DNA from 3 places in the Streptomyces sp. NPDC052773 genome. Region 3 is predicted to be linked to each of the others. Evidence: riboswitches for the same ligand, from Rfam matches in the RefSeq annotation. Region 3 holds a riboswitch; each other region holds the start of a gene.

Region 1 (9,469 bases), on a different contig from region 3:
GCCTCCGTCATGGACAGCGACACCACGCGGCTGACCCACACCGGCTCCCCGATCGGCTCGCCCGCCTACATGGCGCCGGAGCAGGCGATGGGCGGCGCGGTCGGCCCGTACACCGACCTGTACGCGCTCGGTGTCCTGCTGCACGAACTCCTCAGCGGCGAGGTGCCGTTCGCGGGCTCGACGGCGCTCGGTGTGCTGCACCGGCATCTGTACGAGCCGCCGCTGCCCGTGCGCCGGATCCGCCCCGAGGTGCCCGAGGCCCTGGAGTCGCTGGTCCTGCGGCTGCTCGCCAAGGACCCGCAGCACCGGCCCGCCTCCGCGCAGGAGGTGTACGAGGAGCTGGCGCCGCTGCTGCCCGTGCGCGGGATGCCCAGCGGGGCGCCCCTCGACCCCACGCGCCCCTTCCTGCGCCCGCACGCCCCCTGGCCGGACCGCGCGCGCACGCCCGCGCCCCAGCCCGCCCCCGTCACCCCGGCCGTCGAGAAGGCCGAGAAGCCGGACGTGGCCCGCGCGGTGGACGAGGTCAAGCGGTTGCTCGGCGAGGGCCGGATCACCCAGGCCGTCGACATCCTCGGCGCGATCCTGCCCGCCGCCGCCGAACAGCACGGCGAGCACTCCCCGGTCGTCCGCACCCTGCGCAAGCAGTACGCCGCGACGCTCATGGACGACGGCCAGTACCGGCGCGCGCTGCCCGAACTGCGCCGCCTCGCCGACGAACGCGCCGCCGAGGCAGGCCAGGCCGACCCCCAGTCGCTGCGCTTCCGCTACGAGGCCGCGCAGTGCCTGGAACAGCTCGGCGAACCGGCGGCGGCGCTCGCCGAGTACCGGGCGCTGCTGCCGTACTACGAGAACCAGTACGTCTCCGGCGACCCGGAGCTGGCCCACGACGTCCGCCGCCGCATCGGCCACCTCCTGCTCGCCCTCGGCGACCGGGCCGCCGCCCACGACACCCTCGTCCGCCTCCTCCACGACGTGGAGCGCCTCCGGGGCCCCGGGCACCCGCTGGCGGCCGAGGTGCGGCGCACCCTCCAGTGGCTGGGGCAGGTGCGCTAGCGGGCGGCCGGGGGCGCGGGTCGCGGCGCGGGCGCCCGGAGGGGCGCGGCCCAGGGGCCGCGGGGGGCGCGGCGCGGCGGTGCCGGAAGTGGCGGTGAATCGTTGGTCGAATGGGTTGGCCAGAGCCGGTCCCCTGCCTACCATCGATCACCGCAAGACTTTGTGCACCGTCGCACAATCTCCTCGGGAGGTTTCCTTGCACCGCCGTCGCACCGCGCTCCTCCTGTCCGCCGCGATCGCCGCGGCACCCCTGCTCACCGCCTGCGCAAACGATGCGCGTCCGGGCGCGGCGGCCGTCGTCGGGGACCAGCGGATCACCGTCGCCCAGCTCGAGAACCGGGTCGACGAGGTGCGCGCGGCCCAGCGCGCCGCGGTGGCCGACGAGGCGCAGTACGCGCAGGCCATCGCCAAGACCGGCAGCCTCACCCGCGACACCCTGCACGGCATGGTCCTCGACCGGGTGCTGCACCAGGCCGCGCGGGACGCCGGCGTCACGGTGACCCGCAAGGAGGTCCAGGAGATGCGGTCCGGCCTGGAACAGCAGGTCGGCGGGGCGAAGGCGCTGGAGACGGCCTGGCTCCAGCAGTACGGCGTGGCGCCCGCGCGGCTGGACGAGAACCTGAGCCTGCAGCTGGAGGCCCAGAAACTCGCCGCGAAGCTCGGCACCGACACCAGCCGGCCGGAGTTCTGGAAGGCCCTGTCCGAGACCTCGAAGAAGCTCGGCGTCGACCTCAATCCGCGCTACGGCAGCTGGGACGTGGAGAAGAGCAGCCGCGTCGACGCGAAGACGCCGTGGGTGCGGGAGGTCACGGCGGCGCAGGAACCGGCGTGATCGCGTAGCGGGAGCGTGATCGCGTAGCAGGAACGGTACGGCGGGGGCGTCGGCAGCCATGCCGGTCGGATGATCGCACCGTGCCTGTGGATAACTTCTGAGGCCGGTCGGCGGCGTGGGTTACGTTCGGATCGTGAACGCAACCAGCTTCGAAGGCGCAACCGAGCAGGCCGCCCCCGGCCGCGTCGTCCTGCTCACCACCAGCCACCGCGTCGCCCCCGGCCTGCTCTCCTGGCCCGCCTGGCAGGCGCTGCACGCCGCCGACCGCGTCCTGTGCGCGGACGGGACGCACCCGCAGCTGCCCTATCTGCGCGAGGCCGGGATAACGGTCGAGGAGGCCGCGCCGACCGCCGAGGAACTGGTCGACGCCTGCGCCGGCGGTCGCACCGTGGTCGTCGTCGCCACCGGCGAGGGCGAGCCCGCCCTGACGGACGGTCTGGCCCGCCTCGCCGGCTCCGGCAGGGTCCGGATGCCCGAGCTGGAGCTGCTGCCCGCCTCCTACGACCTGCCCGGCGCCCGCCTCCTCGACCTCGTGCAGGTCATGGACCGCCTGCGCGCGGAGTGCCCCTGGACCTCCCAGAAGACCCACGAGGGCCTGGCGAAGTACGCCATCGAGGAGGCGTACGAGCTGGTCGAGGCGATCGAGGACGGCGACCGCGACGAGCTGCGCGAGGAGCTGGGCGACGTCCTGCTCCAGGTCGTCTTCCACTCCCGGATCGCCGAGGAGGACCCGGAGGCGCCGTTCTCCGTCGACGACGTGGCCGGCGGCATCGTCGCCAAGCTGATCCACCGCCACCCGCACGTGTTCGGCGACGAGACCGCGTCCACCCCGGAGGAGGTCAAGGAGCACTGGCTGCGCACCAAGGCCGAGGAGAAGCAGCGCACATCGGTGACCGAGGGCATCCCCCTGCACCAGCCCGGCCTCGCCCTCGCCGCGAAGCTGGCCTCCCGCGTACGGACGGCGGGCCTGGACGTACCCCTCCCCCCGGCCGAGGGCATCGGCTACGAACTCCTGGCCCTGGCGGCCCGCGCCGAATCCGAGGGAACGGACCCGGAGGCGGCCCTGCGGGCGGCGGCCCGGGCGTACCGGGACGCGATCGTGGCGTACGAGAGGGGGGAGAAGGAGAAGGGGTAGGTACCGGGGAAAGGCGTACCGAGAACGGAGCACCAGCATGCCCCACCCCGCCGACAAGAGGCCCGCGCACCCTGGTGACCGGCTCAAGGAACTCCGCCTCACCAGAGGCCTCACCCAAGAAGGCCTCGCGGAACGCGCCCAGCTCAGCCTGGGAGTCGTGAAGAAGCTCGAACGAGGCGGCACCGCCCGCCTCGAGACGTACCACGCCCTGGCCCGCACCCTCGGTGTCCGTACCTCCGCACTCTTCGAACCGGGCGGGCCGCACGCCACCACCCGCGGCGACGACGACAACATCGACCTCATGCCGCTCCGTCAGGCGCTCGCGCCGCCGATCACGTTAGGCGGGCGCCTGACCGACGCGATCGTCGAGCCCGACCTCGACCGGCTCCGGTCCACCGCCACCGAGGTCGGCACGGCCTACCACCGCGACGACTACGGTTACGTCGCCGACTTCCTGCCCTCCCTCGTCCACGCCGCCCACTCCGCGGTCGACCACTTCGACCACGGCCCCGAGCACACCGAGGCCTTGCGGATCCGCTCCGACGTTCTCCAGATGGCCGGCCGCTATCTCACCCAGGTCCGCGCGTACGACCTCGCCCACATCGCGCTGCGCGACGCCATCGAGGACGCCGCACGGGTCAAGGACATGGGGGGCGTTGCCGCGGCCGTGTACCAGCAGGGCTGGCTGCTGATGCGGCAGGGGCGCCTGGACGAGGCCGAGCAGGTCAGCATCGCCACGGCGGACGCCGTCGAGCCCCGGATCTCCCGCGCCACCCCGCAGGCGCTCGGCGCCTGGGGGAAGCTGCTGGTGCACGGCAGCGCTGCCGCCGCCCGCAACAACCGGCCCCAGGAAGCACGCGAGATCCTTCGGCTGGGCCGTACGGCGGGGGCCGCACTCGGCGGCGGGCAGGCTGTCGCGGTGTCCTCGTGGGGGCGGTTCGACTGGCGGACGGTCGCGTTCCAGGGCATCGAGAACCAGTTGGTGGCGGAGAAACCCGACCGGGTGCTGCGCCTGTCTGAGCGGATGCCCAAGCCGGCCGACGCGAAGGGACGGCTGTTCATGCGCCGTCACCTGCTGGACGTGGCGCACGCCCACGTGATGCTGAAACAGACGGACGCGGCGACGGACATCCTGGGGTCGCTGATGGACGACACACCGCAGTGGCTGCGGCACCAGCGGATGGCCGCGGACACGTTCCACGAGCTGCTCCGGAGGAGCAAGCGGCGCAGCCTGACGTCGAAGCAGCGGGACCTGGCGGCGTTCTTCGGCACCCAGTGATAAGGGGCACGTTCCGTGTCCGCTCCCGGTGGGCCGCCGCCGCGCGGGCCACGGAACGTGTCTGTCCGCCCCCACCCCCGCCGATTACCTTCGGTGACGCGATGATCACCCAAAACGCGGAGGTGAGAGGCATGCCGCCCAGCGGTACGACCGCCCCCCTGGACATCAAGACCATGCGCGCCGCCGCGCGCGCCCTGCTCGCGGAGGGCGCCGAACTCCCCTCGGAAGACGAGCTGGAGACGCTGACCCTGCGGCTGCGTGGGCACCTCATGCTGGCCCTCCCCGTGGTCGAGGCGCTGGCCGACGCCTTGCCCGAGGACGACGCGCCGCGCGCCTGCGCGAACGTCGCCGTCATGGAGACCGCACTCGCCTCAGCGTGCCGCCGGGCCGTACGCTGCGCGCGCGGGTCGCGCACGCCCAGCGGCTGGCCCGATCCGTCAACACGCTGTGCGACCACTACGAGAACCTGAGCGGCGGGCCTCCGGTCGTGCTCAACCCTCAGCGGGCCGCACTCCTGCGACTGTGGAACCACTGCCTCGACTGTGAGACCTGCACGGCCACGGACGAGCACGGCGTCAACGCCGACCTGAAGTGCCCGGCCGCCGACGCGCTGTACGAGGAGTATCGGCGAGCACCACGGCACCAGGACCTCTCGACCGCCCGAGGGGGGAGGCCGTGACCCTCCAGGGGCGGCCGATGGACCTCGGCCTGCCCCTGGACCCGCCGGCCGCACGACCGGACTGCGCGGTGTGCCAGGCCCTCGCCAGGCAGCGCGCGGAGGCCGCGGCGCGGGCGACCACTCGCGGGTCACCGACTGCAACGTGGAGATCCGCAATCACCACACCCCCAAGAGGTCCGCATGACCTCAGGGTGAGGGCACCCCCCGCCTCCGGATACCGTCGACGGCGTGACCGACCAGCCCCACCCCCCGACCCCCGCCCCCGCGCTCTTCACCTGGGAGTTCGCCACCGACCCCTACCCCGCGTACGCCTGGCTCCGTGAGCACGCCCCCGTGCACCGGACCCGGCTGCCCAGCGGGGTGGAGGCCTGGCTGGTCACCCGGTACGCCGACGCCAAGCAGGCGCTCGCCGACCAGCGGCTGTCGAAGAACCCCGCGCACCACGACGAGCCCGCGCACGCCAAGGGCAAGACGGGCATCCCGGGGGAGCGCAAGGCGGAGCTGATGACGCATCTGCTCAACATCGACCCGCCGGACCACACCCGGCTGCGCCGCCTGGTTTCCAAAGCGTTCACGCCCCGGCGCGTCGCGGAGTTCGCGCCGCGTGTGCAGGAGCTGACCGACCACCTCATCGACCGGTTCGCCCGCACCGGCTCCGCCGACCTCATCCACGAGTTCGCCTTCCCGCTGCCCATCTACGCCATTTGCGACATGCTGGGCGTACCGCGCGAGGACCAGGACGACTTCCGGGACTGGGCGGGCATGATGATCCGGCACGGCGGCGGCCCGCGGGGCGGCGTGGCGCGCTCGGTGAAGAAGATGCGCGGCTATCTCGCCGACCTCATCCACCGCAAGCGGGAGGCCCTGCCCGCCGAACCCGCCCCCGGCGAGGACCTGATCTCGGGTCTCATCCGCGCCTCCGACCACGGTGAGCACCTGACCGAGAACGAGGCGGCGGCGATGGCGTTCATCCTGCTGTTCGCCGGTTTCGAGACCACGGTCAACCTCATCGGCAACGGCACCTACGCCCTGCTCACCCACCCGGAACAGCGCGAGCGCCTCCAGCGCTCCCTGGCGGCCGGCGAGCGCGGCCTGTTGGAGACCGGGGTCGAGGAACTCCTGCGCTACGACGGCCCGGTGGAGCTGGCCACCTGGCGCTTCGCCACCCAGCCGCTCACCATCGGCGGACAGGACATCGCCCCCGGCGACCCGGTCCTCGTCGTGCTCGCCGCCGCCGACCGCGACCCCGCCCGGTTCGCCGACCCCGACACCCTGGACCTCGCCCGCCGCGACAACCAGCACCTGGGCTACGGGCACGGCATCCACTACTGCCTGGGCGCCCCGCTGGCCCGGCTGGAGGGCCAGACCGCGCTCGCCACCCTCCTCACCCGCCTCCCGGATCTGCGCCTGGCCGTCGACCCCGCGGAGCTGCGCTGGCGCGGCGGCCTCATCATGCGCGGACTGCGTACGCTGCCGGTGGAGTTCACCCCCGAGCGGTGAGGACGCGCGCGGCTGCGCCCGCGGTTCCCGGCGCGACCAGCGAGCCTGCCCCGCCGTAAAGGTGACACACCCTCACCTCTGTGATCTTCACGTGATCTGTGCGGCATTAACTTGTGACAAGTGATCGTCTGCCTATACGTTCACCCATCAACGCGGCGCCGAGCGTCACAGCAGCGGTGCCGCGCTTCACCGTTGTCTCGCGAAAGGTCCCCGCATGCTCTCCGGGAACGGTCGTCACCGTCGCCCCCGCCAGGCCCCGGCCCTCATCGTCGCGGCCGGAGTGACCGGTTCCGCCATCGCCATCCCGCTCCTCGGCGCGACCAGCGCGAGCGCCGCCGGCGGAGCCACATGGGACAGGGTCGCGGAGTGCGAGAGCGGCGGCTCCTGGAGCGCGGACAACGGCAACGGCTACTACGGCGGTCTGCAGATATCCCAGGAGAACTGGGTGAAGTACGGCGGCCTCGACTACGCGGAGAGCCCCGACGTGGCCAGCCGTTCGCAGCAGATAGCCGTGGCCGAGAGAATCCTGGCCGCCGAGGGCGTGGCGGCCTGGCCCACCTGCGGTCTGCTCGCCGGCCTCGACGGCGACTCCGCGTCGCCCGGTGTCGACACCGGTCTCGCGGCTGACGCCGCGTCGGGTGCGACGGCCACGCCGGACGCCGACGACTCCTCGACGAGCCCCGAGTCCGGCTTGTCCGACTCGTCGGAAAACTCTGGATCCTCGGAAACGGCCGAATCCTCCGATTCCTCCCTGTCTTCCGGTGGTGCCGGCGCCTCGGAAGATGCCGAATCGTCCGGTTCTGGCACGACTTCGCCGTCCCCCGCCGCCACCGACGGTGCGTCGTCGGGTGACGCACGGGGAGAGGGTGACTCTCCTTCGGCCACCACCAAGAACGACGAGTCGGACAAGTCCGGCCAGAACGCCCCTTCTTCGGGCACCGGCGAAAGCGGCTCCACCGGCACTGGGCGCCACCGCGGTGACAGCGCCGAGGAGGAGGCCGCCGACAGTCGTACGACCGAGCCCTCCGGGCGGCACGCCTCCCGTGACTCCGCCGCCGCCCGCGACGCGGCCGACGGCACCTACACGGTCCGCTCCGGCGACAGCCTCTGGGGCATCGCCGACTCCCTTGACCTGCAGGGCGGATGGTCCGCGCTCTACGCCGAGAACAAGGCGACGGTCGGCGCCGACCCCGACCTCATCCTCCCCGGTCAGACCCTCGAGGTCGGGGTTGAACCGGGAGAAAAGTAGCGGGACTTCAGCATACGGTTCGCGGTGAATGTCCGTTATAAACATGGTGAGAGATAGGTCTCAGAAGCCCTGATCGTCTTTGAAATTCCGCTGATCGCGTGGCTACGGTCAAAGCCGCTCGTCACCGCGAGCCCCGGCTGCCGCAACGCCGAATCCTGCCAGCGGCGCCCGGGAACAGTCGTCGCTTCAAGCGCCGTAGGCAGGAGCGGGGGACCCAAGGTAAGTGCCGGGCCCGGCCGTTGAGGAGACTCGACACCGGAACCGGCTTGGGGTGAAGCCGCAGCTCGCGAGAGCCGCGGCCGGGCAACTCAACCGGCCCGAACCCGACAGCTCACCTCGTAGGCGTCGGTGAGGGGATCGATCCATGCTGTTTTCCAGCAAGGGCAAGCACCGTCGTCCGTCCAAGGCCACCCGCGCCATCGCCATCGCCGGTGTCGCCGGCGCCGCCGTCGCCGGCCCGCTGATGGCGGCCGGCAACGCCTCCGCCGCCACCGCCGCCGAGTGGGACGCCGTCGCCCAGTGCGAGTCCGGCGGCAACTGGTCCATCAACACCGGCAACGGCTACTACGGCGGCCTGCAGTTCTCCGCCTCCACCTGGGCCGCGTACGGCGGCACCCAGTACGCCGCCACGGCCGACCAGGCCACCAAGGAGCAGCAGATCGCCATCGCCGAGAAGGTCCTCGCGGGCCAGGGCAAGGGCGCGTGGCCGCACTGCGGCGTCAACCTCTCCAGCGCTCCGTACAACGGCGGCTCCGCCGAGAGCACCGGCTCCACCGCCGCCCGCGAGACCGAGGAGCAGCCGGCCTCCCGCTCCGCCGAGCGCCCGGCCGCCGAGCCGGCCCAGAAGGCCGAGAAGACCGTCACCACCCCGACCGGCAAGAAGGTCGAGAAGGGCGACGGCGAGTACAAGGTCGTCAAGGGCGACACCCTCAGCACGATCGCCGAGGAGCACGACGTCAAGGGCGGCTGGCAGAAGCTGTTCGAGCTGAACAAGGACATCGTCGACGACGCCGACGTCATCTACCCGGGCCAGCAGCTGCACCTCAAGTAAGAAGAGAGCAGCGGCACGTCCGCAGACTCCCCGCCCCGGCGCGTCTCCCCCGTACGCGCCGGGGCGGGGTCATGTCCGGCCGCGCGTCCGCCGCCTGGCCGCCCATGTGTTCGCGGCGCCCGCCTGCCGTGTCCGCCGCCCGCCCGCCCCGCCCGAGACGGCGGATTTTCCGAAACGGTCTTTGTTCCGTTCGGAAACAATTTACTCTCGGTTCCGTCCACGGGGTGGGCGGTCGGCTGGCCGATCCCCCGGAGCCGGTTAGGCTCGTCTCGCAGAGCCACACCCGCGGTTCTGCCAACCGCGTCACATCCACGAAGGAGATGCTCGTGCCGTCCATCGACGTCGTCGTAGCCCGGGAAATCCTGGACTCCCGAGGCAACCCCACGGTCGAGGTCGAGGTCGGCCTCGACGACGGCAGCACGGGTCGTGCCGCCGTCCCGTCCGGCGCCTCCACGGGCGCCTTCGAGGCCATCGAGCTGCGCGACGGCGACTCGAACCGCTACCTCGGCAAGGGTGTCGAGAAGGCCGTCCTGGCCGTCATCGAGCAGATCGGCCCGGAGCTGGTCGGGTACGACGCCACCGAGCAGCGCCTGATCGACCAGGCCATGTTCGACCTGGACGCCACCGACAACAAGGGCTCGCTCGGCGCCAACGCCATCCTCGGCGTCTCGCTCGCCGTCGCGCACGCCGC
Region 2 (9,469 bases), on a different contig from region 3:
GAGCGGGAACTGCTGGACGCGGTCGAGCGGATGACGCCGCGGGACAGACGGCGGCACCTGGAGACGAGCCGGGAGCGGCGCCAGGAGCCTTCCACCGTCGACTTCGGGCTCGAGGTCGTCGTGCCGCTGGTGACACCGGTGCTGTGGCTGGTGCTCACCGAAGCGGCCCGGGAGACGGCGGCCACGGCGGTGCGGGCCTCGGCGCAGGCGGCACGGTCCCGCTGGCGGCGGTTCCGGGGCCGGGGCCGGGAGCCGGAGGGCGAGCCCGAGATCACGCTGCCGCTGTCGGCGGAACAGCTGGGCATGGTGCGCGACACGGTGCTCACGCAGTGCGTGGAGACCGGGTTGAGCACGGCCCGCGCCACGGCGATCGCCAACGCCGTGTTCTACGAGCTGTCCACGTCGGCTGGGCGGGAGGAGTCCTCGGGCCGGGAGGAGTCCTCGGGTCGGGAGGAGTCCTCAGGGCGCGACGAGTCCTTAGGGCAGGGCGAGTCGGCAGGCCGCGACGTGACCCCGGACGGGGATGACGGCGGCCGGGAGCCCAGGTGAGCGCCGGCCCCGGCCACTCCGACGAGCCGACCGCCGCTGGACCCGGCATCACCCCCGAGCCCGGCCCCGTCGCCGGCCCCGGCACAGCCCATGAGCCCGCCCCGGCCGCCGACACCGTCACCACCCAAGAGCCCGTCACCGGCCCCGGCACACTCCAAGGGCCCTCCCCGGCCGCCGACACCGTCACCACCCAAGAGCCCGTCACCGGCCCCGGCACAGCCCAAGGGACCGCCCCCACCGCCGGCCCCGGCACCACAGAAGAGCCCGCCCCCGCCGCCGACCTCGACCGCCGCGTCCTCGCCGCAGGCACCAACCTCCGCTTCGCCCTGCTGGTCGTCATGATCGTGTCGGCGTCGGTCAATCTGATCTCCGCCGGTGTCCCGCAGCGGGCGGACGCGAAGTGGCTGTGGACGGTCGCCGGCACCGTCATCACGCTGGGCGTCGCCAGCCTGCTGTACGCGCTCGCACCGGCCTGGACGCGGCGCCGCGCCGGACTCGTCGAGATCCGCGACGCGGAACTCCGCGCCGAGCTGACCCGGTTGGCCGAGCGGGCCGGCGTCGCCCCGCCCCCCGCCTTCCGGTTGGCCCCGTCGGCCGTGACGGCGAGCGCCTCGGCGTTCGGGCACCGGCGCTCGCGCACCGTCAGCCTGAACGCGGGTCTGCTGGCCCGGCGGGCCGACGACCCCGAGGGGTTCCGGTTCGTCGTCCTGCACGAGCTGGCCCACCTCCGCAACCGCGATGTCGGTGTCGCCTACGCCACCGAGGCGCTGTGGCGCGCGGTCGCCGTCCTCGTCCTCCTCCCCTGCACCGTGCTCGCCCTCTATCCGAGGCCCTGGGCCCACTCACCGGCCGAGGTGCTGGACCTGTGGCGCGCACACTGGTCGCCGGCGCTGCGCGGGCTGTTCCGCGTCGCCTTCGTGGCCGCGCTGATCCTGCTGGCCCGGGGAGACGTGATGCGCACCCGGGAGCTGTACGCCGACATCGACGCCGCCCGCTGGAACGAGGCCGCCCGCCGGTTGCCCACGCCCGGAGCGGGACGACCCGGTGGCGGCCGTCGGCGGGGGCGGCTGCGGGACCTCTGGCGGACGCATCCCGCGTGGTCGGAGCGGGCGGTCTCGCTGCTGGACCCCGGCCCGATGTTCGGTGTCCGCGCCTCGACGATGTTCCTGTCCGGTGTGGTGACCGCGCAGGTGGCCGTCGGTCTCGACGTGGCCGTCCACGAGCTGGCGGGGTCCGGGACGTCGTGGGCCTCGGACCTGCCCGAGTGGACGGCCGCCGCGCTCGTCACCGGGATCGCCGGGGTCGCCGTATGGCGGGCGGTGGCGTACGCGGTGGCCTGCGGGCTGCGCGTGCCGTCGGGGCTGCGGGCCGGTCTGTGGCTGGGGCTCGGGCTGGGCCTCGGCGAGCTGCTGACCTTCCAGCACGCGGGCACGGGCTGGCTGCCGCCCGCGCCCCAGGTGCTGCTCGTCCTGGTCGCCGGGTCGGCCGTCCTGCTGTGGTGGGCCGCACAGTGCGCCGAGCTGTGGGTGACGACCTGCCGGGGCCGTTCCCTGGTGCCCAGCCATCTGATCGGCACGGCCGCGCTGCTGGTGGTCTACGGCGGCTGGTTCACCTGGTGGGCCTCCCGGGGCCATCTCTTCGTGGGCGGCGACTTCCTCGCCGGGGTCGACTGGGACGGCCTGCTCGGCCGGATGTATCCCGGGACGCCGCCCGAGCAGATGCCGTATCTCACCGTGCTGAAGTGGCTGGCGTACGTGCCGCCCGCGACCTCGTCGCCGATGGTCCACGTCGGCGGCACCGTCCTCTGGTTGTTCCCGCTCGTCGTCTGGGCCCGCCCGCAGGGCTCCGGCCCGGCGCCGTGGCTGCGGCGGGCCCGGCCGCGGGGCCCGTGGCCCGGCCTCGACGGGACCGTCCCCGCGATGCGGTGGCTGCTGACCCGGGTGGCGGTGGGCGGCGCCCTGACCGTCCTGGTGCTGCTCGGCACCCGGATGTGGCTGCACCACACCCGGCCGCCCGCGGGGTACCGGGGCGCGGCCTGGATCACCCAGGTGTCGGCGCTCAGCCTCCTCGCCGTCCTGACGGCGGTCGCGGTCACGACCGGCGCGGTGTACGCGACGACGCGGCGGCTCCGGCTGGCGCTGGCCCTGACGGTCGGCGGCTCGGTGCTGATGACCGGCCTGGCCGCGGCCTTCGTCCTCGCCTCCGCCGACGGCTGCGTGCCGGGCGCGCAGGCGGTGGTCTCGACCTGCGTGTGGGAGAGCCGGGCCGGATGGCTCATGGTCCATCTCCACCTCGGCCCGCACGGACTCGGCCTCGGCTTCTACGCCGTGACGGTCACCGCGCTGCTGATGGCGGCGGTGAGCCGGCGTCCGGTGCGGATCCGGTGGGGCCGGCGGAAACGGTCGTACGGCCGCCGCGCGTCCGTACCCGGGGAACGGGTGAGGCCCGCGCGGCGCCGGCTGCCGGCCGCCGCCGTGTGCGCCGGGGGCGCGGTCGTCGCGGTCGTGGTGTGCCGGGCGGTGCTGTCGGGGGTGCGGCCGTCGAAGGCCGAGGCGCTGCGCGGTGGCTGGCTGCCGGAGGTGATGCTCTGGACGGCGGTGGCGCTGGTCACGGCGGCGGCGGTCACGGCCGTGGTGGTGGCGTTGCGGGCCCGGGGCGGCTGGTGGCCCGCGCGGGCCGTCGGCGCGGCGGCGCTGAGCCTGCTCGCCGGAACCCTCACGGCGACGGCACTCACCGCGGCCGAGGGCTGTGTGCCCGGTCTGACCACGCTGTGGGCCGGCTGCGAGCCGCGACCGGGGCCCGTGTGGGACCTGACCCGGTTGATGCTGCTGCCCCGGCTGTCGGCCCTGGCCGTACCCGCCGCCGCGCTGACGGTGCCGGTCGTGCTCGCGCTGCGGGCGCTGCCGCCGCTGCCGCCCCGGGTCCGGAGGCGGCGCCTGGCGCTGCGGCGGGCGTACGTCGTCGTGGCCTGCCTGGCACCGGTGCTGCTGCTCAGCGGCCAGCGGGAGCTGGAGGCGTTCGCGGACCCGTCGACCGCGCAGGGCAGGCAGGGCGCCCAGGCGCGGGAGAAGGCGCGGCAGCGGGAGCGGCTGCGGGACTGGCTGGAGCGGGGCGGCCAGACCGCGATGAACGCGTACGCGGCCGACTACCGCGCCCTGCGGGACGCGCTGGCCCGGCATCCGCCCGCGCGGGGTTATCCCCAGGATGTGTACGCCCCGGTGTGCGCCTTCTGGTCCGTGGACGGGGCACAGGCCGCGCGCCTGCCCGCTCCGCCGGTCGACGTCCCCGAGGCGGCCGACTGGGCGGCGATCGCCGAACTCGCCCAGCGCGGCGGCGGCATCTGCCGCAGCGGCCTGGCCGCCGGATCGGACCCGGTCACCGAGCGCGGCCTCAGCGAGCTGGCCACGGCGGCGGACCGGTACATGGCGCTGTCGCTGGCGCTGTACGACGTCCTCCGTCCCGGAGGGAAGGGGAAGGAGGGGGCGGGCTCGTGACCGGGCGTGCTGACCGGGCGCGGTGACGGTCCGCGGGTCGGGTCAGCTCAGCAGATGGCGGTTCGGCGCCTGGGCCGTCTCGGCGTACTCGGGGAGCACCACGACGTCCACGCCCCGCGCCGTGAGCGCCCCGACGCCGTCGGCGTCCGCCACGAAGGTGTCGGGCTCCCGCCACGCCGTGACGACCCTGCGGACGCCGGCGTCCAGGATCAGACCGGCGCAGGGGCGGGGCCGGGAGGCGCGGCGGGTGCAGGGCTCCAGGCTGCTGTAGACGGTGGCGGTGGGCAGCCGCGGGTCCGCGGGGTCGATCTTCGCCAGGGCGGCCTCCTCCGCGTGGACGACCGGGTCGTCGCCCTCCCGGGAGTGGCCGCGGGCTAGTTCCGTGCCGTCCGCGGCGACGACGATCGCGCCGACGCTGAAGGCGGACGCGGAGGGCGGGCACTGCGCCGCCAGGGCGCAGGCCTGGGCCAGCCAGTGGTGGTCCGCGGCCACCGCCGTCGTGCCCGTGCCGGGAGCGGTCGGCTGGTAGCGCACCAGGACCACGTCACCGACCGGGCGGGTCTCCACCAGACGCAGCCGGCCCGGCTGGTAGGGGCCGGGGCCGAACAGACGGGGCGCCTCCGGATCGCCGACGAAGAGGGGCGCGAGGGCGAGCTGGAGCTCGTCTGCCAGGCCCTGCTGGAGGAGTTGGGTGTGGACCGTCCCGCCGCCCTCGACCATCAGCCGCCGTACGCCGCGGACGTCGTGCAGGTCCGCGAGGACCGTGCGCCAGTCCCAGTCGCCGTCCAGCGGCACGACGTACGCCGTGTCCGTGATGCCCGACGCCCGCAGGCGTTCCGCGCCCTCCGGGGTGGTGTAGACGATCTTCTCCCCGCCGGTGTGCCAGAACCGCGCCTGCGGGTCCAGGTCGCCCGAGCCGCTGACCGTGACCTTCAGCGGGTACTCCGGCTTCCCGGCCGCCGTCCGGGCCGCGCGGCGCTCGGCGGAGTAGACCAGCAGCCGAGGGTTGTCGGCGCGGATCGTGCCGGCGCCCACCAGGATCGCGTCGACGGACGCGCGGACCTCGTCGACCCGGTCGAAGTCGGCGGGGCCGGACAGCAGCAGACGCTCGGGGCCGGTGTCGTCCAGACAGCCGTCCAGGGAGACGGCGGCGGAGAGCAGGACGTACGGGTAGGGCATCGGCGCACCCATCTGGAGACGGCGGGATCCTGGTTCGCTTTCCAGGGAAACTACCTCTGGCGCGAGGGGTCCCGCGCATGGCGTACACTGGTGTCAACGACGCGGGGTGGAGCAGCTCGGTAGCTCGCTGGGCTCATAACCCAGAGGTCGCAGGTTCAAATCCTGTCCCCGCTACTGAAGGCTCAGGGCCGGAATCCATGAAGATGGGTTCCGGCCCTGAGTGTTTTCGGCGGCCCTGCTCGCCGTACGGCGGCCCTCCGCTGTCACCGGGAGTAAACGAGCAACCCCACTCCGCATAACATCTGAGTCACCATCAAAAACGAGAACGCTGCTGAAGTGATTCTGAGTGAGGGTCAACTCGCCCGGTTTTCGCCGCTCGTGGGCACTACGTCCACCCGGCGAACCGTAATGATCAAGCGGAACGGCTTGGAAATCACCCCCTGGTTCTATTAACGTCCGATAACGCAGCGCGGTCGTCCCAGCCGTCACAAGAGGCGGCTCCGTGCGCACGCGCCGAATCCCGTGAGGGAACCGGGGAACCACCACCTTGGGGTGAATCGGGCGTAAGGGGTCGAGTCCACACGCGGCTGAAAACCGCTCAGGGCACGGCTTGTTTACGCGCGTAGGAGACCTTCCTGCTCCGAACCCGTCAGCTAACCCGGTAGGCGAGAAGGAAGGAAAGGAGTACGCCCACGTGGCGTCCAACCGGCCTGCCCCCGGGGCCCCGTTCGTGCCCGGCCAGCGCACCGCCGACCCCGCCGACACCTTCGTGTACGGCGATCAGCGCACCGACGAGGGCCCGTGGGAGGAATGGAACCCCACTGCGGAATCCATTCGCCCCGTACGCGGCCGGCATCGCGTCACCAAGCAGCGCGGCGGACTCGCCCGCAGCTCCACCGTCCTGGGCGTCGGTGTCATAGCCGCCGTCGGCGCGGGCGGCATGGCCACCGCGCAGACCGGCAAGCCGCCGGTGTCCATCTCGATGCCCGACCTGCCGAACGTCGGCTCGCTCATCTCCGACGACACCGAGGCCGAGGCCCCCGAGGCCGCCGCCACCCCGCTCAGCAGCATCGGGGTCACCGCCGCCGACTCCGGGCAGGGCACCACCGACGCCGGCGAGGCGCTGCGCGCCCGCATCATGGCGCAGGCCGAGCAGCAGCAGGACCAGGTCGAGTCCAAGGCCGCCGCCGAGGCGCTGGCCGCCGCCGAGAAGGAGGCCGCCGAGGCCGCCGCCAAGGCGGAGAAGGAGGCGGAGGCCAAGGCCGCCGCCGCGAAGAAGGCCGCCGAGGAAGAGGCCCGCAAGAAGGCCGAGGCGGAGCGCCTGGCCGAGCTGGCCAAGCAGTACACGCTGCCGACCTCCTCCTACGTCCTCACCGCCAGCTACGGCCAGGCCGGCGCCATGTGGTCCTCCGGCTACCACACCGGCCTCGACTTCGCCGCGCCCACCGGCACCCTCATCAAGGCCGTGCACTCCGGCACCATCACCGAAGCCGGCTGGGACGGGCCGTACGGCTACAAGACCGTCCTCACCCTGGAGGACGGCACCGAGATCCTCTACGCCCACCAGTCGTCGATCGGCGTCAGCGTGGGCCAGAAGGTCACCACGGGCGAGGTCATCGGCCGCGTGGGCGCCACGGGCAACGTCAGCGGCGCGCATCTGCACATGGAGGTCCACACCGGGGCCGGTGGCGCGCTCGACCCGATGGCCTGGCTGCGGAGCAAGGGCCTCACGCCCTGAGCGGACGCCCGCTCCCTCTCCTTCTTTCTCTTCCGAACCCCGGTTCCTCTTCCGGTCCCCGGCGGTCCTGACGGCAACCCCCCGACGTCAGGGCTGCCGGTCGGCATGCCGACCGGTCACGTCCGGTACGGGTTGTAGGCCGGGTACGGCGCCGGGTGCGCGGTGTGCGGCGTCCGCTGCACGGGATGCGGCGGGCGGTACTGCGGGTACGGCGGCCGGTGCCCCGGGTACGGACCCGCGGGGCCCGGCATCGGCCACGGCATCATCACCGGCACCGGCGGGGCCGTCACGCGCGCCGCGTACTCCAGCGCCGGGCGGGCCACCTCGCGGCGCCGCCACAGCTCGTGCAGCAGCTCCCGCTCCCGCAGGACGAAGTCCGCGCCGGCCCGGCCGCTGCGCCCCCGGTGCCGCAGGAACGCCAGCGACGTCGCGTACGACTCGTACTCGGTGACCGCGCGGGCCGCCGGTTTGCCGAGGTGGTGCCGGGCGTAGTCGCGGGCCAGGTGGCGGGCGCGCATCGAGCCGAGCGCGAAGGGCTCCGCCGGGCCCAGCCAGCCGGCGGCCACATACGCGGGCAGCTCGTCGCGCACGGTGCGCAGCTCCCGCTGCCGGGTCCAGATCACGAGCCAGGTCAGCAGCCCGAACGCGGGCACCATGAACGCGGCGTACACCGCGAGGAACGCGTAGCCGCCGAAGCTCGCCGAGCCGTTCCACAGCGCGTGCATGCCCATCGCGAGCAGCAGGCCGCACGGCGGCAGCAGCAGGCGGCGCATCCGCTGGCGGGGCCCGGACAGGGCGGCGATACCGAAGCCGATGCCGGTGAAGACGGTGAACAGGGGATGCGCGAACGGGGACATCACGACGCGCACGAAGAAGGTGGCGGCGGTGACGGAGGCGATGCCGCTGTCGCCGGAGAGCTGGTCGGTGCCGAAGGCGGTGCCGAGGTAGAGGATGTTCTCGGTGAACGCGAACCCGGTCGCGGTCACCCCGGCTATGACCACGCCGTCGACGATCCCGGTGAAGTCCCGCCTGCGGAAGAGGAAGAGCAGCAGGATCGCGGCGGCCTTCGCGGACTCCTCCACGACCGGCGCTATCACGGTCGCCCCGAGGGTGTCCGCGCCGGCCGGGTCGGCGGTCGCCGTCGCTATCCACTGGGTCGCGAAACTGTTGGCGACGATCGCGATCAGCGCCGCGGCGCAGGCACCCCAGGCGAACGCGAAGATCAGGTTCCGCCAGGGGCCCGGCTCCACCCGGTCCAGCCAGCGGAACGCGGCTATGAGGAGCGGGACGGGCAGGACCGCCAGGCCCAGACCGACCAGGAACCCCTCGGTGCCGGTCTCCTCGCGCACCAGGGCGAGGATGACGAGCCCGGACAGCGCGAGCAGGGTGATGAGCGCGCCGTAGCGCACCCAGGGGCGCTGCCACCAGTGCGCGGGCCGGGGCGCCCCCGCGACGGGGACGGAGGCACCGGGGGGCGTGGGGTACGGGGGACTGCTGGCCACGGCATTGACCCTTACGAGGGACGGAGCCGCCCGCGGTGGATCAGGCGTCGGCGGGAGGCTGAGCTGACGTTGTGTGTGGTACGCGGCGGAAGAGCAGGTCGTTCACGACATGACCCTTGTCCAGTCCCTGACCCTCGAAACGGGTGAGCGGACGGAACTCCGGGCGGGGCGCGAAACCGCCGTCGGCCTGGGTGTTCTCGAAGTCCGGGTGCGCGGTGAGCACCTCGAGCATCTGTTCCGCGTACGGCTCCCAGTCGGTGGCGCAGTGCAGGATCGCGCCGGGCTTCAGCCGGGTCGCGGCGAGGCTCAGGAACGCCGGCTGGATGAGCCGCCGCTTGTGGTGGCGCTTCTTGGGCCACGGGTCGGGGAAGTAGACGCGCAGACCGTCGAGGGAGTCGGGGGCCAGCATCTCGCGCAGCAGGATGATGGCGTCGCCGTTGCCCACGCGGATGTTGGTCAGGCCGCCCCGGTCGGCGAGGCCGAGGAGGTTGCCCTGGCCGGGGGTGTGCACATCGACCGCGAGGATGTTGGTGCCGGGGTCGGCGGCGGCCATCTGCGCGGTGGCCTCGCCCATGCCGAAGCCGATCTCCAGGACGACGGGGTTGTCGTTCCCGAACAGCTCGGCGAGGTCGAGGACCCGGCTGCCGTCGATGTCGAATCCCCACTTCGGCCACAGCCGCCTCAGCGCGTCCGCCTGCCCCGCGGTCACCCGGCTCCGCCTCGGCTGGAAGCTCCGGATGCGCCGCTCGAAGTGCGAGCCGGCGGGGTCCGCCTGGGGACCCTCGGGGAACCGGGGCGCACCCTTGGGGCGGCGGGGGGCGGGGGCGGCGTTCAGGGAGTCAGACACAGTGGCATCGAGTCTACGGGGTCGGGTGGCCGGAACCGGTGTGGTGCTCAGCGCTCCTCCAGGGCTGCCAGGGCCCGGCGGGCGACCTCCCGGCCGATGGGCAGGGACGCCGTCGCGGCGGGGGAGGGGGCGTTGAGGACGTGCACCGTGCGGGGGGCCT
Region 3 (9,469 bases):
TGGAAGCGGCGGGCTTGGCGTAGCTGATCTGGGTGAAGCCGGCGTCGACGACGGCGGCGCCGCCGCTCGCCGGGGTGAGGGTGAACTTCAGCGGCAGCCAGGTCTTCGCGTCCACGGTGATGCGGATCGCGCCGACGGTGGAGCCGGACTGCTTCGGCTCGATGAGCAGCTTGTAGGCGTCGCGCCCGGCGACCTGCGCGGTTCCGTCGACGGTGACGGAGGTGGTGTCGTCGACCGCCTTCAGCGCCTGCTCGGCGAAGTCCTTCGGGGTCGCGGGGGACTCGGCGGCGGGCCGGCCGGACTCGTCCGCGGTGCCGTGGAAGACCTCGTTGGACGCGCTGTCGTAACCCCAGACGTCCTTGCCGTTGTGGATGAGGCTGTACTCGGCGGCGTTCTCGATCACGGACAGCTTCTGCCGGTCCGGGCCGTCGGCCGCGACGCGCAGGGTGTGCGTGCCGGTCGCCAGCTCGGTGAGCTTGGCCGACGGGTCCGCTGCGGAGCCGTCCCCGCCGCCGGGCGCGGTCGGCGCCGCGCCGCCGAGGGCGCCCTCGAGGCCGCCGAGGTCGGGCAGGCCCAGGTCCGTGGCGATCTTCACCGTGCCGGACAGCCGCTCGACGTCCGACTCGGCGATCTTCTGTATGAGCTGCTGCGCGGTGATCTCCGGCAGGTCGGGGCTGCCGGAGTCGGCGAGGGCGGGGACGAGCCCGATGGTCCCGGCCGCCACCCCCACCACCGCGACCGGAACGACGTACCGGACGGCTTTGCGCCGCCGTGCGGTCGTGCTGTCGTCGGATTCGTACGGTGCCATGTGTGCCCTACCTCCGTCGTCGGCCCGCCCATTCTCACCCGATTGGGTGAGGAGTGGTGGCTTTTCCGTGGCTTCCTTCCGTGCCTCCCATCTGACCAAAAGCGGGCACGGCTTTCGTCAGACCGCGGAATCAACTCCGCGTACTGCTGGGGTATGACACGGCGGGCCGGGATCTCCCCCGACCCGTAGGGGTCACGGTCGCGGTGGGGCCACGGGCGTGGTGCGGGTCACGGTCGCGGTGGGGGTCATGGTCGCGGTGGGGGCCGCGATCGCGGTGCGGGTCATGGCCGTGGTGCGCGCCACGGTCGCGGTGGGGGCGCGGTGCGGGCCACGGCCGTGGTGGGCGTCACGATCGCGGTTGGGGGGCCACGATCGCGGTGCGGGTCATGGCCGTGGTGCGCGCCACGGTCGCGGTGGGGCCGCGATCGCGGTGCGGGTCACGATCACGGCAGGGGCCACGGTCGCGGTGCGGCCCGGCGGGGCTCAGCCCGCGCGGTGGACCACCGCGTCGCACAGCTCCTGGAGCGCCCGCTTCGCGTCGCACTCCGGCAGCGGGGCCAGCGCGGCGCGCGCCTCCTCGGCGTACCGCACGGTGTCCCGCCGGGCCTGCTCCAGCGCCGGGTGCGCCCGCAGGGCGGCCAGCGCCCGGGCGTGCCGGGCGTCGTCGCTGAGGTCGGATTCCAGAAGCTCGCACAGGGCGACGTCCTCGGCGCGTCCGCCGCGCGCGGCCTGCTCGCGCAGCCTCAGCACGGGCAGCGTGGCGATGCCCTCGCGCAGGTCGGTGCCCGGGGTCTTGCCGGACTCGTGGGAGTCGGAGGCGATGTCGAGCACGTCGTCGGCGAGTTGGAAGGCGACGCCGAGCCGCTCCCCGTACTGGGTGAGGACGCTGACGACGGACTCGTCGGCGCCGGACATCATCGCGCCGAACCGGCAGGAGACGGCCACCAGCGAGCCGGTCTTGCCGCCGAGCACGTCCAGGTAGTGGTCGACCGGGTCGCGACCGTCCTGCGGGCCCGCGGTCTCCAGGATCTGCCCGGTGACCAGCCGCTCGAAGGCCTCGGCCTGCACCCGGACCGCCTCGGGCCCGAGGTCGGCGAGGATGTGCGAGGCGCGGGCGAAGAGGAAGTCGCCGGTGAGGACCGCGACGGAGTTGCCCCACCGCGTGTTGGCGCTGGGCACACCGCGCCGCACGGCCGCCTCGTCCATCACGTCGTCGTGGTAGAGCGTCGCCAGGTGGGTCAGCTCCACGACGACGGCGGAGGGCACCACGCCCGGCGCGTAGGGGTCGCCGAACTGGGCGGCGAGCATCACGAGCAGCGGCCGGAACCGCTTCCCGCCGGCCCGCACCAGATGCTGCGCGGCCTCCGTGATGAACGGGACCTCGCTCTTGGTGGCTTCGAGCAACCCTTCCTCGACAGCCGCCAATCCGGCCTGGACATCGGCTTCCAGAGCCTGGTCCCGCACGCTCAGCCCGAACGGCCCGACGACGGTCACGAGGGGTCTCCTGTCTGCTGGTGTCTACTGGCGATTACGCGGTTTGTCGATACGTCGCTGCCTTCACTCAAGTCAGCGTATCCGGTCACGTTTCGATCACCGATGCCGCCCACGGTTACAGCACGGGCGGTATCGGATCACGCCCGGAATGTTTTTGATCAGCTGATAAGAAGGGATATCTCCGGTGGTGACATGCGCATGACTACCGCCTCTCCCCCTCCCTCCCTCTTTCTCCGGCTCCTCCGACTCCCGGACTCCCGACTCCTCCGGTCCCCCGACTCCTCCGGTTCCCCGGTTCCCGCCGACCGACCCTCATACGACAACGACGCGCACTCCATAAGGGGTTCCGCTCCCGCGGCAGACATGGCACGTCTTGAACTTATTGCCCGTTTTGCTGTTTTTGCTCCCCAGCGTGAGTTGACTCACGGCAGCCAGGTCACAGGCTCCACACAGTTCCCTCGTCAGATCCCCACCGGCTCCTGCCAGTTGGCTCCGATCCGGAGAAAAGGATCAAGTACGCCAAACGCGCCGATCATGGTCAACGGGCGCGATAAGTGAATCCGGTACTTGTTCCGGACACGGGCTCTCGCATACGTTCCGGGTCCGTCGGGCGGACGCCGAATCCTGCCGCCGCCCGCCTCACCCACCACGAACTCACTCGTACGGCAGGAGCGGGGGACCCAGGTAACACGCCGGTCCGGGCATCGCCCGGGGCGGCTTGGGGTGAAGTCGTGCGCTGTGGCGCGCGGCCGGGCATCTCCCCGCCCGAACCCGACAGCTCACCTCGCAGGCGTGGGAGAGGACGTTCACCATGCCCGCACGTGTGCCCGCTCAGCCCCTGTCCGCCGCCGACCAGCCGGTCAAGGGCCGCCGCACCCGTCTCGCCCGCACCCTCGCCGTCGCCGGCACGGGTGTCGCCGTGCTCGCGCTGCCGCTGATCGGCGCGACCGGCGCCGCCGCTGCCACCCCGGCCGCGGCGACCGCCGCCACGGCGTACCCCAACAACCTCGACGGCTGGATCCGCCAGGCCATGTCGATCATGGCCCAGCACGGTATTCCCGGCAGCTACGACGGCATCTACCGCAACATCATGCGTGAGTCGTCCGGCAACCCGAACGCCATCAACCTCTGGGACTCCAACGCCGCCAAGGGCACCCCGTCCAAGGGCCTGCTCCAGGTCATCGACCCGACGTTCGCGGCGTACCACGTGCCCGGCACGGCGTACGACCCGTACGACCCGGTCGCGAACATCGTGGCCGCCTGCAACTACGCGGCCGACCGCTACGGCTCCATCGACAACGTCTTCGGCGCGTACTGAGCCACGCTCACCGAGTGAGCCCGGCCTCCGCCGGCTGAGCCGGGCTCACCGCCTGAGCCGGCTCATGGCCTGAGCCGGACTCACCGGCCGAGCCGGGCTCACCGTTTCACCGAAAAGTCGTTCGAGGACGGTGGCGATGCCGTCGTCCTCGTTCGAGAGGGTGATCTCGTCCGCGACGGCCTTGAGTTCGGGGTGGGCGTTGGCCATGGCGACGCCGTGCGCCGCCCAGTCGAACATGGGGATGTCGTTCGGCATGTCCCCGAAGGCCAGGGTGTCCTCGGGCCGCAGCCCCAGATGGTCGGCCGCCAGCGCGAGGCCGGTCGCCTTGGTGATGCCGCACGGCTGGAGCTCGACCGTGCCCGGCCCCGACATCGTGACGGTGGCCAGCGAGCCGACCACCGAACGGGCCACCGCCGCCAACTCGTCGTCGGACAGCGTGGGATGGCGCAGCAGCACCTTGCTGATGGGCTCGCCCCACAGGTCGTCGCGCCGCCCGACCCGCACCGCGGGCAGGGTGGGGTGGGGCATCCGGTAGCCCGGCTCGATCAGCGTCAGCCCGTCGACCCCGTCCTGGTCGACCGCCGCGTACACCTGCCCCGCCTCGGCCTCGATCTTGCCGAGCGCGGTCTCCGCCAGCTCCCGGTCGAGGGTCACCGACCACAGCAGCCGGTCGGCGTCGATGTCGTACAGCTGCGCCCCCTGTCCGCACACCGCGAGTCCCCTGCAGCCCAGGTCCTCCAGGAGCGGGCGCACCCGTGGGGCCGGCCGTCCGGTCACCACCAGATGCCGGGCGCCGGCCGCCGCCACCCGGGCGAGCGCGGCGCGCGACCGGTCGGAGACCGTGTCGTCGCCGCGCAGCAAGGTGCCGTCGAGGTCGGTGGCGATGAGGGAGTACGCGGTGCGCGCGGCATATGCGATGGGTGCGGCCATGATCAGAGAATACGGACCCGGCGCCCGCCCCGCTCACCCTCAACTCCCTTTCCGCCGTCCGGTTTTCACCCCCAGGCGGCGTCCGCGCGGTCCGCTCCTCGCCGGAGCCCGGCGGGCGCGGCTTCTCCGCCTGCCCGGGCCCGCGGACACCACGGCGATGACGGCACTGCCCAAACGGGGATCACCGCCGTAACGTGTGGCGCGACCGCATGGACCGCACGTACGAAAGTGAGGCAGCACCCCATGCCCCCCTTCGATGTCCCCGAGGGCGACCCCTTCGGTCCGCACAACCTTCCGTACGGCGTGTTCTCGCCCGCCGGGTCCGAGCGGCGGACCGTCGGCGTGCGGCTCGGCGACCATGTGCTCGACGCGGGCGCGGCGGCCGTGGCGCTCGGCTCCCCGTACGCCTCGCTGCTCGACCGGCCCACGCTCAACCCGCTGCTCGCGGCCGGCCGCACCACCTGGTCGGACGTACGGCGCGCGCTGACCGCGTGGGTGACCGTGCCGTCCCACCGGGAGACCGTCGCCCCGCTGATGCACCCCCTGTCGTCGGTGACCCTGCATCTGCCCTTCGAGGTCGCCGACTACGTCGACTTCTACGCCTCGGAGAATCACGCCCGCAACGTCGGCCGGATGTTCCGCCCGGACGCCCCCGACTCGCTCACCCCCAATTGGAAGCACCTGCCGATCGGCTACCACGGCCGCTCCGGCACGGTCGTGGTCTCCGGCACCGACATCGTCCGTCCGGCGGGTCAGCGCAAGGCGCCCACCGACCCCGCGCCGGTCTTCGGACCGTCCGTCCGGCTGGACATCGAGGCGGAGGTCGGCTTCGTGGTCGGCACGCCCTCGCGGATGGGCAGCCCGGTGCCGCTGGGCGACTTCCGGGAGCATGTCTTCGGGCTGTGCCTGCTCAACGACTGGTCCGCGCGGGACATCCAGGCCTGGGAGTACGTGCCCCTCGGGCCGTTCCTCGGCAAGTCCTTCGCCACCTCCGTCTCCGCCTGGATCACCCCGCTGGACGCCCTGGAGGACGCCCGGGTCGCGCCCCCGGAGCGCACCCACGAACTGCTGCCCTACCTCGACGACTCCGGCGAGGAACCCGGCGGTTACGACCTGCGCATCTCCGTCGCCGTCAACGGCCACGTGGTCTCCGAACCCCCGTTCTCCACCATGTACTGGACGGCCGCCCAGCAGCTCGCCCACATGACGGTGAACGGTGCCTCCCTGCGCACCGGCGACCTCTACGGCTCCGGCACGGTCAGCGGCCCCGAGCCCGCGCAGCGCGGCTCCCTGCTGGAGCTGACCTGGAACGGCCGCGACCCGCTCGAACTGCCCGACGGCAAGCGCACGTTCCTGGAGGACGGCGACACGGTGACCCTCACGGCCTGGGCTCCGGGTCCGGGCGGTGCCCGGGTGGGTCTCGGCGAGGTGACGGGGACGATCGTGTCCGCGTGAACCGCCGTACCGGACACGGTCGTCGAGCCGTGGAAGGGTGTCCTCCGGTAACGCCCTGGTCCGGGCGCTGACTCCGGGCCCCGCCCGCCGTCATACTGGCGGCGGGCGGAGTGCGCGACGCCGGTGCGGGATGCGGACGGCGCGCGCCCCTCGCCCGCATCGCACGACCGAAGCCGCCCTCTCCCTCCTGGATCCGGAGCCCCTGGCATGACCGTCTGCCTGCTCCTGCTCAGCGTCCTCGCCGTGACGGCCGCCGTGCCGGTCCCCCGCGCGCTGACCCGTGCCGCCTGGCCCGAACGGGAGCCGGTGGTGGCGCTGTGGGTGTGGCAGTGCCTGGTCGCCACCGTGCTGCTGTGCTGCCTGGCCGCGCTGACGCTCGGCGCGGCGGCGGTCTTCCAGACCGTCCGCGACCGGGTCTTCGCCCCGGCCCCGCCGGCCGTCACCGCCGCGTACGACCTGTCTGCCGCGCCGCCCTGGGCCGCCGCGCTCACCCTGCTGCTGGCCTGCGGGGCCGCCTGGACCACCGCGATGCTCGCCCGTGAGCTGGTCGAGGCCCGCCGCCGGCGCGGCCAGGCCCGCGCCCACCTGCGCGAGCGCGCTCCCGACCTGCCGGCCGGGCTGCCCGCCGCCCGCGGACCGCTGCTGGTCCTGGAGGACGAGTACCCGGACGCCTGGTGGCTGCCGGGCCATCCGGCGCAGCTGGTCGTCACCACCGGCGCCCTGCACCGCCTCACCGACCACCAGCTCGACGCCGTCCTCACCCATGAGCGCGGCCACGCCCGCGCCCGCCACGACTGGCTGCTGCACCTCTCTACCGCGCTGGCCACCGGTTTCCCCCGTATCCCGCTGTTCGCGCACTTCTGCGACCAGACCCACCGCCTGGTCGAACTGGCCGCCGACGACACCGCCTCCCGGCGCTGCGGTCACCTCACCACCGCGCTCGCCCTGATCGAGCTGAACCAGCACCGCGGCGTGCTGTCCTGCGCCTCCAGCCACCGGCTGCTCGGCGAGCGCGTCGACCGTCTGCTGCAGCCGCCGCCCCGGCTGGGCCGACGCCACCGGGCCCTGACCACGACGGCGGCGGCGCTGGTGCCGCTGCTGCCCCTGCTGATCACCTTCGCACCGGGGCTGACGGCACTGGGCTGACGGCACTGGGCTGACGGGACTGGGCTGACGGGACTGGGCTGACGGGACTGGGCTGACGGGACTGGGCCGGCCCTCCCGCCCGCGCGCGCTCGGCCTTACGCCCAGTCCGGCTCCGGCTCCTCCCCGGACCAGTCGTGCGGGCCGAAGGGGTCGTCGGCGTCGAGGCCGGCGGAAGCTCCCGGGGCCGCGTCGGCCGGTGCGGGCGCCGGGGCCGCGTCGGCGGACGGGGCCGAGACCGGAGTCGAGCCCGGAGCGGGCGCCTGCGCCGCGCCGGGCGGGCCGCCCAGTCCGGCGAGGACCTCGAGCACACCCTCCCCGTACGTCGCCAGCTTCTTCTCGCCCACTCCGCTGATCCCGCCCAGCTCGCGCACCGAGGTGGGCCACACCATGGCGATCTCCCGCAGGGTCGCGTCATGGAAGATCACATACGCCGGGACGCCCTGTTCCCGCGCCTGCTCGGCCCGCCAGGCGCGCAGCGCCTCGAACGCCGGCAGCAGCTCCTCGGGCAGCTCGGCGGCCGCGGCCCTGGGCTTGCGCTCGCCCCGTGCCGTGCCCGTCGCCGCCTTCGCGGCGGTCGGCTTCTTCGGCTCCTTGCGCAGCGGCACCTCCCGCTCCCGCCGCAGCACCGCCCCGCTGGCCTCGGTCAGCACCAGCGTGCCGTACTCCCCCTCGACGGCGAGGAGGCCCTGGGCCAGCAACTGCCGGATCACGCCCCGCCATTCGCCCTCGGTGAGCTCCTGGCCGATGCCGAAGACGGACAGCTGGTCGTGGTCGAACTGGATCACCTTGCCGGTGCGCTTGCCCAGCAGGATGTCGACGATCTGCACGGCGCCGAACTTCTGCCCCCGCTCCCGCTGCAGCCGCACCACCGTGGACAGCACCTTCTGCGCGGCGACCGTGCCGTCCCAGGTCTCCGGCGGCGTCAGGCAGGTGTCGCAGTTGCCGCAGCCCGCCGGGTCCGGTTCCTGGCCGAAGTAGGCGAGCAGCTGCCCGCGACGGCACTGGGCGGTCTCGCACAGCGCGAGCATCGCGTCCAGGTGGGCCTGGGCTCTGCGCCGGAACGCCTCGTCGCCCTCGCCGGACTGGATCAGCTTGCGCTGCTGGATGACGTCGTTCAGGCCGTACGCCATCCAGGCCGTGGAGGGCAGTCCGTCGCGGCCGGCGCGGCCCGTCTCCTGGTAGTACCCCTCCACCGACTTGGGCAGGTCCAGGTGGGCGACGAACCGTACGTCGGGCTTGTCGATGCCCATGCCGAAGGCGATGGTCGCCACCACGACCAGGCCGTCCTCGCGCAGGAAGCGGGACTGGTGGGCGGCGCGGGTGCCCGCGTCGAGGCCCGCGTGGTACGGCACCGCCTCGATGCCGTTGCGGGTGAGGAACTCGGCGGTCTTCTCGACCGAGTTGCGCGACAGGCAGTACACGATGCCGGCGTCGCCCGCGTGCTCCTCGCGCAGGAAGCTCAGCAGCTGCTTCTTCGGGTCCGCCTTCGGCACGATCCGGTACTGGATGTTCGGCCGGTCGAAGCTCGCCACGAAGTGGCGGGCCCGGGGCATGTTCAGCCGCTCGGTGATCTCCCGGTGCGTGGCGCGGGTGGCGGTCGCCGTGAGCGCGATCCGGGGGACGTCCGGCCAGCGCTCGCCGAGCAGCGACAGGGTCAGGTAGTCGGGGCGGAAGTCGTGGCCCCACTGGGCGACGCAGTGCGCCTCGTCGATCGCGAAGACGGAGATCTTCCCGCGCGAGAGCAGATCCAGCGTGGCCTCCACTCGCAGCCGCTCCGGCGCGAGATAGAGCAGGTCCAGCTCGCCCGCGAGGAACTCGGCCTCGACGACGCGCCGCTCGTCGAAGTCCTGCGTGGAGTTGATGAACCCGGCCCGCACGCCGGCCGCCCGCAGCGCGTCCACCTGGTCCTGCATGAGCGCGATGAGCGGGGAGACGACGACGCCCGTGCCGGGTCTGACCAGGGCCGGGATCTGGTAGCACAGCGATTTGCCGCCGCCCGTCGGCATGAGAACCACGGCGTCGCCGCCGGCCACCACATGCTCGATGACGGCTTCCTGCTCGCCGCGGAAGGCCTCATAGCCGAAGACCCTCTCCAGGGTGTCCAGCGCCTCACTCCGCGTCATTGTCATCTCGGCGATACCGCCCGTCCCGCCCATCGTCGTGCCCCCCGTACGTCGTCCCTCGACCACTGCTTCCACGATAGGGGGCGGCGCCGACAGTCCCGGGAGTTATCCACAGGCTGCGGACGACACAAAGGCCCGGCATCCCCCGCGAGGGATGCCGGGCCCCGGCCGTACCGGCGGGCGGAGGGTCAGCGC

The links. Region 3 has a riboswitch for cyclic di-AMP ahead of ACIG0D_RS15655 (transglycosylase SLT domain-containing protein). Riboswitches for the same ligand answer to the same signal wherever they lie in the genome.
Region 1: it holds a riboswitch for cyclic di-AMP, as region 3 does, so the genes downstream of both, ACIG0D_RS10100 (transglycosylase family protein) here and ACIG0D_RS15655 (transglycosylase SLT domain-containing protein) in region 3, are expected to answer to the same signal.
Region 2: it holds a riboswitch for cyclic di-AMP, as region 3 does, so the genes downstream of both, ACIG0D_RS17390 (M23 family metallopeptidase) here and ACIG0D_RS15655 (transglycosylase SLT domain-containing protein) in region 3, are expected to answer to the same signal.

Annotation. Positions count from the first base shown of each region.
Region 1 covers NZ_JBITZX010000003.1:462,092-471,560, forward strand. The annotation lists gene ACIG0D_RS10060 (protein kinase) at 1-1,053, shown strand, start outside; gene ACIG0D_RS10065 (SurA N-terminal domain-containing protein) at 1,250-1,885, shown strand; gene ACIG0D_RS10070 (nucleoside triphosphate pyrophosphohydrolase) at 2,019-3,020, shown strand; gene ACIG0D_RS10075 (helix-turn-helix domain-containing protein) at 3,058-4,299, shown strand; gene ACIG0D_RS10080 (DUF6415 family natural product biosynthesis protein) at 4,431-4,769, shown strand; gene ACIG0D_RS10085 (hypothetical protein) at 4,787-4,978, shown strand; gene ACIG0D_RS10090 (cytochrome P450) at 5,207-6,478, shown strand; gene ACIG0D_RS10095 (transglycosylase family protein) at 6,693-7,727, shown strand; cyclic di-AMP (ydaO/yuaA leader) riboswitch at 7,909-8,087, shown strand; gene ACIG0D_RS10100 (transglycosylase family protein) at 8,092-8,778, shown strand; gene eno (phosphopyruvate hydratase) at 9,105-9,469, shown strand, end outside.
Region 2 covers NZ_JBITZX010000007.1:18,368-27,836, reverse strand. The annotation lists gene ACIG0D_RS17410 (hypothetical protein) at 1-549, shown strand, start outside; gene ACIG0D_RS17405 (M48 family metalloprotease) at 546-4,043, shown strand; gene ACIG0D_RS17400 (dihydrofolate reductase family protein) at 4,086-5,222, opposite strand; tRNA gene ACIG0D_RS17395 (tRNA-Met) at 5,323-5,396, shown strand; cyclic di-AMP (ydaO/yuaA leader) riboswitch at 5,724-5,905, shown strand; gene ACIG0D_RS17390 (M23 family metallopeptidase) at 5,917-6,960, shown strand; gene ACIG0D_RS17385 (PrsW family intramembrane metalloprotease) at 7,077-8,462, opposite strand; gene trmB (tRNA (guanosine(46)-N7)-methyltransferase TrmB) at 8,503-9,309, opposite strand; gene lhgO (L-2-hydroxyglutarate oxidase) at 9,357-9,469, opposite strand, start outside.
Region 3 covers NZ_JBITZX010000006.1:126,723-136,191, reverse strand. The annotation lists gene ACIG0D_RS15665 (outer membrane lipoprotein carrier protein LolA) at 1-808, opposite strand, end outside; gene ACIG0D_RS15660 (polyprenyl synthetase family protein) at 1,292-2,302, opposite strand; cyclic di-AMP (ydaO/yuaA leader) riboswitch at 2,944-3,108, shown strand; gene ACIG0D_RS15655 (transglycosylase SLT domain-containing protein) at 3,114-3,620, shown strand; gene ACIG0D_RS15650 (HAD family hydrolase) at 3,666-4,550, opposite strand; gene fahA (fumarylacetoacetase) at 4,794-6,005, shown strand; gene ACIG0D_RS15640 (M56 family metallopeptidase) at 6,213-7,151, shown strand; gene recQ (DNA helicase RecQ) at 7,247-9,307, opposite strand; gene nuoN (NADH-quinone oxidoreductase subunit NuoN) at 9,463-9,469, opposite strand, start outside.